One region of the Listeria marthii genome, then DNA from elsewhere that is predicted to be linked to it. Evidence: predicted binding sites of a transcription regulator. Region 1 holds the regulator's gene; the other holds the start of a gene.
The links. The regulator LexA, encoded in region 1, represses DNA repair genes until DNA is damaged. The targets are predictions, from matches to a motif close to CGAACATATGTTCG.
Positions count from the first base shown of each region.

Region 2: uvrB (excinuclease ABC subunit UvrB) is a predicted target of LexA. The motif match lies at 3,042-3,055, and genes of this name have one in related genera.

Region 1 is NZ_JAASWB010000003.1:403,376-407,721, forward strand. Features, by position in the region: gene tkt (transketolase) at 1-1,147, opposite strand, end outside; gene HCJ55_RS07360 (DUF896 domain-containing protein) at 1,291-1,521, opposite strand; gene yneA (cell division suppressor protein YneA) at 1,618-1,947, opposite strand; gene lexA (transcriptional repressor LexA) at 2,104-2,718, shown strand; gene HCJ55_RS07375 (GNAT family N-acetyltransferase) at 2,749-3,246, shown strand; gene HCJ55_RS07380 (arsenic transporter) at 3,304-4,346, opposite strand, start outside.
Region 2 is NZ_JAASWB010000006.1:100,954-105,299, forward strand. Features, by position in the region: gene pstB (phosphate ABC transporter ATP-binding protein PstB) at 1-280, shown strand, start outside; gene phoU (phosphate signaling complex protein PhoU) at 293-952, shown strand; gene HCJ55_RS11880 (ArsR/SmtB family transcription factor) at 1,224-1,529, shown strand; gene HCJ55_RS11885 (hypothetical protein) at 1,636-2,022, shown strand; gene HCJ55_RS11890 (HD domain-containing protein) at 2,044-2,691, shown strand; gene HCJ55_RS11895 (CsbA family protein) at 2,712-2,951, shown strand; gene uvrB (excinuclease ABC subunit UvrB) at 3,204-4,346, shown strand, end outside.

The sequences.
Region 1 (4,346 bases):
CAGCAAGGTCAGCTGATCCACCAAAAATAGTTGGAACTCTCCCCGCTAATGCATTGATAACTTCCCCACTTGAAGCACGACTAGCAAGCGCTTTGGAATCATCATAAACTGGTAAATCTGCATCCCAATCAGCTGGTAACTTATGATTTAAGCTATCTTCTAATTGTTGCGCAAGTTCTGGGTATTTAGCTTTATAAGAAGCAAATAATTCATTCCATGCAGCTTCTTCTTTTTCACCACGTTCGCCAATTGTTTCTTTAAAGCGAGCTGTAACTTCTTCAGGAACAAAGAATTTTTCTTCGTAGTTCCAACCGTAAGCTTTTTTCGCAGCTAAAATGCCTTCATCACCAAGAGGAGCACCGTGCACTTTGCTAGTACCTTCATTAGGAGCACCAAAACCAATGACAGTTTTCACTTCAATCATAGTTGGTTGTGAAGTATTTTGTTTCGCTTTTTCAATTGCAGCTAAAATTTCAGTTGTATCGTTACCATCTTTTACTAATAAATGTTCCCAACCATAAGCTTCAAAGCGTTGTTTTACATTTTCAGAGAAAGATTTGTCTAAATCACCATCTAGAGAAATATCATTGGAATCATATAAAACGACTAATCTTCCTAATTGTTGGTGACCTGCGTAAGAAGCCGCTTCTGAAGCAACACCTTCCATTAAGTCGCCATCTCCACATAATGCATAAGTATAATGGTCTACCACAGGGAAACCATCTTTATTATATTTTGCTTCCAAATGTCTTTCTGCCATAGCCATACCAACTGCCATCGCGATACCTTGACCAAGCGGGCCAGTAGTTGCATCTACGCCATCAGTATAACGATATTCCGGGTGACCTGGAGTTTTACTTTCCCATTGACGGAAGTTTTTAAGATCTTCTAATTCTAATTTAAATCCACTTAAATGTAATAAACTATATAAAAGCATCGAACCATGTCCTGCAGAAAGTACAAAACGGTCTCGATTGAACCAATGTGAATTCTTAGGATTTGTTTTTAAAACACGCGACCAGAGCGCATAAGCCATTGGTGCGGCTCCCATTGGTAATCCTGGATGACCAGAATTTGCTTTTTGAATTGCGTCCATTGATAAAGTACGAATTGTATTGACTGCTAAACTATCTGTGTTATCGAACAAATGAAACATCCTCTCTTCAATATAATTTTAACTACTTTTAATAATAAGCCTAAAAAACAATTTACACAACTAATAATTGCTTTAAATTGCTTAATTGATTGGTATTTTTGTTCATTTGCTCGAAAATGTTTATTTGGTATTAATTATTGGTTCTTATTTTTTCTGAGTTGTTTTACTTTGTGCGGTGTTACATCTTTTCCATTCGGGTCAATAATTGTCGTATTCTCAATCGTACCTTTCATATGGGTACGAAATGATTTTATATACTCTTTGCGTAATTTATCTTGCTCTACTTTTTCTGCGGCAGTTAAAGTTCCCGCTTTTTTCTTTTTAGAAAGTTCATTGATACGATCTATTTTAGCTTTTTCTAGCATAATACTTCATCCTTTTCTTCAAAATTATAAAAAATAAGAAAGCAGCAAAAAACGCTACTTTCTACTATTATATCATAAATGGCCACTAAATCGACCTTACTGGTTTGCTAATTGAATCGTGCTGTCACTCTTTAACAACTTTGTTTTGTGGACTGGAATTACAACAGAATCCCCAGCTTCTACATGACCATCCGAAAGATTATTTTCTTTTTCTACCCAGGAAACGAAGTCCGCTTTAGCCATATCACTCTTACCTGCGTATTTGTCTGCTATCGCCCATAATGAGTCACCTTCATTTACATTTACTTCTGAATAGTCTTTTCCCCCGCCAACTACTGTACACATTAAAATAATCCCCAGAACGATGCAAGTAAGTACAAATATAATAGAAACATAAAATTTATCCCAAATTAATTTCAAAGTCATTAATAATCCCTCCAAAAAGAATGTATGTTCGCTTTTCTATATTATAGAACAACTGTTCGCACTTGTCAATAAAAAAACGAACCTTTGTTTGCATATTGGGTTTTCTTTTGCTATACTTGAATTATAAAATAACCATTAATTCAATGAGGTGAAACCATGAAAATATCTAAACGCCAACAAGATATATATGAATTTATTAAATCAGAAGTAAAAGAAAAAGGTTATCCACCTTCCGTACGGGAAATTGGTGAAGCTGTTGGTCTCGCTTCCAGCTCAACTGTTCATGGACATTTAGCTCGCCTTGAAGGTAAAGGCCTAATTAGACGTGACCCAACAAAGCCTCGTGCGATTGAAATATTATCTTTAGAAGATGAAGCGGAAACGCCTAATGTAGTAAATATTCCTATTATCGGTAAGGTTACAGCCGGAATGCCTATTACCGCGGTTGAAAACATTGACGAATACTTCCCACTACCAGAATACATGGCAGCTGGTGAAACCAATGTCTTTATGTTAGAAATCGACGGTGAAAGTATGATTAACGCCGGAATTCTCGATGGCGACAAAGTAATCGTTAGACAACAAAGTTCTGCAATAAACGGCGAAATCGTGGTTGCAATGACCGACGAAAACGAAGCAACCTGTAAACGTTTCTATAAAGAAGCGAATCATTTTAGATTACAACCTGAGAATGATGCGCTAGAACCTATCCTTTTAAATAACGTAACTATTCTTGGTAAAGTAATCGGGCTTTATAGAGATATTCGCTAATTTCATTGATTAGAACAGGTGGGTGTTAGCTTGATTTATTTTGAAACCGAACGACTTATTGCAAGAGATTATATCGCAAGTGATTACCTTCCTTTTAGTCAACTGAACGCAGATAAAGAAGTGATGAAATACTTCCCAGCTCTATTAACTACAAAAGAAAGCGACGCACTGCTAGATAGAAATCAAAAAGAACTAACTTCACTCGGATACGGCCTTTTTGCAATCGAAGAAAAATCTACTGGAGAATTCATTGGATTTACTGGATTTCATGAGGCTACTTTCGAAGCAGATTTTACACCTTGTATCGAAATTGGTTGGCGTTTAAAAAAGACAGTGTGGAATCAAGGCTATGCTACAGAAGCTGCACTAGGCGCAATTGCATATGCTAACGAGCACACCTCGATTGAGGAAATATATAGTTTCACAGCAACATTAAATAAGCCTTCAGAACAAGTAATGAAAAAAATCGCCTTAACTAAAATAGCTACTTTCAATCATCCAGCCTTAGTAAATGGAGATCCACTTTGACCACATGTTCTTTATAAGGCATAAAAAATCCCTGTACAATTGGTGTACAGGGATTTTTTAGTTCCAAATTAACAAGGAAATATAGAGACCCACAAGCGTAATAAATAATACTGGTATCGTTATTACAATGCCAATTTTAAAGTAGGAACCCCAGCTTATCTTTATACCTTTCTGAGCCAACACATGTAACCAAAGTAAAGTTGCAAGTGACCCAATTGGTGTTATTTTCGGCCCCAAGTCAGATCCGATAACATTGGCGTATACCAATGCTTCTTTCATCACTCCAGTAAACGAAGTATGATCAATCGCTAGCGCATTTATCATCACAGTAGGCAAGTTATTCATGACAGAAGATAGTATCGCAGCAATAAAGCCCATTCCAATCGTACCAGCAAATAGGCCGAAATTAGCGACATAAGAAATAACTTCTGCTAATAATTTGGTGATTCCTGCATTTTGCAGACCATACACCACCACATACATCCCCACGGAGAAAAATACAATATTCCAAGGCGCCCCTTTTATAATAGAACGAGTTGATACTGAATGACTCTTAGCTCCAACTAACAAAAAGATTAAAGCGACTAATAAAGCAATAAACGATACAGGAATAGCTAAAAAACTGCTCAAAAAATAGCCGGCTACGAGGATAACAAGTATCCCCCACGAAATACGGAACATTTTCTTATCTTTAAGCGCAGAGGCTGGCTCTCGAATCTCGCTTGCATCATATTTTCTAGGCAATGCTTTGCGAAAATATAGGTATAAAACACCAATGCTCGCCACCAAGGAAAACACTGTTGGAATCCACATAATGAGCGCATACTGCGAAAAACTAATTCCAAAGAAATCAGCCGAAACAATGTTAACTAAATTACTGACTACAAGTGGCAATGACGTGGTATCCGCAATAAATCCACCAGCAATAATAAACGGAAACACCTTTCTCTCATCAAAGTTTAGCGCCCGTACCATCGCTAAAACAATCGGCGTCAAAATCAATGCCGCCCCGTCATTAGCAAAAAGCGCCGCAACCAAAGCACCCAAAATCGAAATCAGCACAAACATCAACAAACCGTTTCCTTTTGCCAATCTTGCCA
Region 2 (4,346 bases), on a different contig from region 1:
GCGCGTTCTGGCCGTTAAACCTGATGTTATCTTGATGGATGAACCAACTTCGGCGCTAGACCCAATTTCGACAGCAAAAGTAGAGGATTTGATTTTAGAATTAAAGAAAGACTATACGATTGTCATTGTGACGCATAATATGCAACAAGCGTCCCGGATTTCCGATGAAACTGCCTTTTTCCTTAACGGGCGCATCGTGGAATTCGCGGATACGACGAGTATTTTTACCAACCCAGCAGAAAAAGAAACCGAAGACTATATTTCAGGACGATTTGGATAAAGGAGTGTTATTATGGTAGTCAGAAAAATTTTTACGGAACAGTTAAACGACTTGCACCAACATCTAATGGAAATGGGAATGCTTGCGAATGAAGCTATTTTTAAAGCAGTGAAGTCACTTGTACACCGCGATACGGAACTTGCCAAACAAGTAGTTGCAGAAGATAAAGCCATCAATAATATGGAGCTTTCACTGGAACAACGCTCTTTTGAATTAATCGCTTTGCAGCAACCAGTTGGCATGGATTTACGAAAAATTGTTACTGTGCTAAAAACAAGTTCTGATTTAGAACGGATTGGCGACCACGCAGTAAGTATTGCCAAAACTGCTATTTTAATTGGCGAAAGTAAAGTTTTAAAACCAATTCCGGAAATTCCAGAAATGGGCGAAATCGTAAAATCGATGTTACAAGACGTGTTAAAAGCATATCTTGCAGAAGATGATGTTGCTGCTCGCGAAATTGCAATGCGCGATAATGAAGTTGATAAGCTACACAAAATCGTTTATCAAAAATGTATTCATTTCATGCAAGAAGAGCCAGAACATATTGAAGATGTTTCGCAACTGCTCTTAGTTTCTCAGTACATCGAACGTATTGGTGACTATGTAACGAATGTCTGCGAATGGATTGTTTACTTGAAGAGTGGCGAAATTGAAGATTTAAATAGATAAAAAAAGCCCGATATCCTGCCTTTCAGGTTAATCGGGCTTTTTTTAGGTGTGTTAGGCGGTTTAAATAACTTCTCAAATATTTAAAACCTTTTTTATTCCCCAGCTCTCCTTCCCTATTGATAAAAAAATTGTATCACTTATTTAGCAGAAATCGATTTTTTGCTCATATTTAATCATTTTTTAACGGAGGTGCCTGTTAAACTTGCGGAATCATTCCTATTTAAGTATCATATGAGTATATGACCATATATGGAAAATGGAGTGATATTCAATGGAAAACGCAAAACAACCATTAGATGAAGAAACGCTATTTAGTGTAACGCAGATTTTTAAGTCGCTTTCTGATCCCACGCGTGTGCAGATTTTAAATTTGCTTCAAGACCGCGAATACTCTGTGAATGAAATTGCGCGGACACTCGCGTTTAACCAGACGACAGTTTCGCATCAGCTGAGATTTTTAAAAAATTTAAGACTGGTGAAATCAAGACGTGAAGGTACGACGATTTATTATATGCAAGATGACAATCACGTATTAGAATTACTTACACAAGCAATTCGACATGTGCATCATCATTAATTGGGAACGCTCAGAAAACCTTTTTAGGAATGATGGGTGTTTTTTATCCCAAATAAACAGAGATTATGGTAAAGTAAGTAACAAATAAAAGCTTGGAGGAAGTATTTTGAAGAAATTATCACCAATGCAAAAATTCATTGTTATTACGGGAATTATTGTGATGATTATTATTTCGATTTTAGCGGTAGTGTGGAATAGCAATCTTACGGTAGTCATCGGTTTATCAGTTGTTCAATTTATTTTGATTCAATTAATTTGTTATGTGGGGATTTACTCGCATATGAAAGTCGGGACGGCGCGCGGGGCGAAACTGTTTAGCTGGGGAATACTAACAACATTTTTATTTTCAGCCATTATCTTTATTTTTGCTACTGACAACTTTAGAACTTATTCAGCAGCGATGATTGCACTAATTGGTTACTGCGCGGCGCTGATGATGCGTGAAATCGAAAATACGAATCCAGCTAATAAAAAACAAAAACGCGAAGAATAAAACGAAGAATGGAGGGATACTATGGGAATTCATCAATATTTCCAAAGTTTATCAGATTTAGAAAACATTTATCGTTGCCCAGGAAAATTTAAATATCAAGAGCATTCTGTTGCAGAACATTCGTATAAAGTAACTTCGATTGCCCAATTTTTCGGTGCGGTAGAGGAAGAAGCTGGGAATGAAGTGAATTGGCGCGCATTATACGAAAAAGCGTTAAATCATGATTATTCAGAGCTTTTCATCGGGGATATTAAAACGCCTGTGAAATACGCAACGACAGAACTGCGCGAAATGCTTTCAGAAGTAGAAGAAAGTATGACAAAAAACTTTATTGAGCGAGAAATTCCAGAAACTTTCCAACCAATTTATCGTCATTTGCTAAAAGAAGGTAAAGACAGTACGTTAGAAGGGAAAATCCTCGCTATTTCTGATAAAGTTGATTTGTTATATGAATCCTTTGGCGAAATCCAAAAAGGAAATCCAGAGAATATTTTTGTGGAAATTTATAGTGAAGCACTTGCGACCATTTATCAATACCGGGAAATGGCTAGTGTGAAGTACTTTTTAAAAGAAATCTTACCAGATATGCTTGCCGAAAAAGGTATCGAAAAAACAGAATTACCGCAGTTAACGACGGAAATAACGACAAAAGCATTGCGAGACGCTTAAAAAAAGGGGAGGGAAGTAAGATGGATCAAATTATATCTGCGCTTATTTTCCCTTGCCTGCTAGTTATTCTTTTTGCGAGAATCACTTATAATCGTTATGTGGCGCTGCTTTTGATGGTGATTTTGATTGCTGCATCTGCTAAGTTAGGTTATACTAATTCGCTTTGGCTCGTTGTGATTGATGCCTTTTCAATGACAATTGGTTTTGTGCTCGCGACTTATATGCTGCGCCGGTTGAAGAAGCGTGGCAGTGACTTTTAACAAGGCAAATATATAGGTAGAACCGTGTAAAAGTGATAAAATAAAGAAAAGCGTAATCAACAGGTTGCGTTTTTTATTTTTTACTAAATGCGAAAATACGTTCGGTTTTTGCTAGGCTAATTAAAATATTTATGATAAAATAGAAACATTAACGGATCTGAAAAAAATCCGCTTTTTGCTTTGCTGGAGTTTTCACAAGTAAAGCTTTTCAGATGCCAGAATCGGACCGATAAAGAATAGGGGGAATCCGAGTTGAAGGATAAATTTGAGTTAGTTTCTAAGTATAGTCCACAAGGAGACCAACCTAGAGCAATAGAACAATTAGTTGCGGGATTAAGAAAAGGCTTGAAACACCAAACTTTACTTGGTGCAACCGGTACAGGGAAAACTTTTACTGTATCCAATGTGATTCAAGAAGTAAATAAACCAACACTTGTAATGGCTCATAATAAGACGCTAGCAGGTCAGTTATATAGTGAATTTAAAGAGTTTTTCCCAAATAATGCTGTAGAATATTTTGTCAGTTACTATGACTATTATCAACCAGAAGCCTATGTTCCACAAAGTGATACGTACATCGAGAAAGACGCCAGTATCAATGATGAAATCGACAAGCTTCGTCACTCGGCTACGGCCTCTCTTTTTGAACGGCGCGATGTCATTATTATCGCCAGTGTGTCGTGTATTTATGGCTTAGGTTCGCCGATTGAATACGGAGAAATGCTCGTTTCGCTTCGTGTCGGTATGGAGATTAGTCGTGATGAATTACTGCGCAAATTAGTAGATATCCAATATGATCGAAATGATATAGATTTCCAACGCGGCCGCTTCCGAGTTCGCGGTGATGTGGTCGAAATTTTCCCAGCATCCAGAGATGAACATTGTATGCGGATTGAATTTTTCGGCGATGAAATTGAACGTATTAGAGAAGTAGATGCACTTACTGGCGAAATTATCGGAGAAAGAGAACACGTCTCGATTTTCCCAGCATCTCACTTTGTTACTAGACCAGATATTATGAAAAAAGCAGTCGTTAATATAAAAGCAGAACTAGAAGACCGTCTCAAAGTATTGCGTGCGGACAATAAATTACTCGAAGCGCAACGACTGGAACAACGGACGAATTATGATTTAGAAATGATGGAAGAAATGGGCTATTGCTCGGGTATTGAAAACTATTCCAGACATCTATCTCTACGTCCGGCGGGAGTTACACCGTACACTTTGCTAGACTATTTCCCAGATGATTTCCAAATGGTCATAGATGAGTCACACGTGACGATGCCGCAAATCCGCGGAATGTTCAACGGAGACCAAGCCAGAAAACAAATGCTTGTCGATCACGGTTTTAGATTGCCAAGTGCTTTAGATAACCGACCACTTCGACTAGAAGAA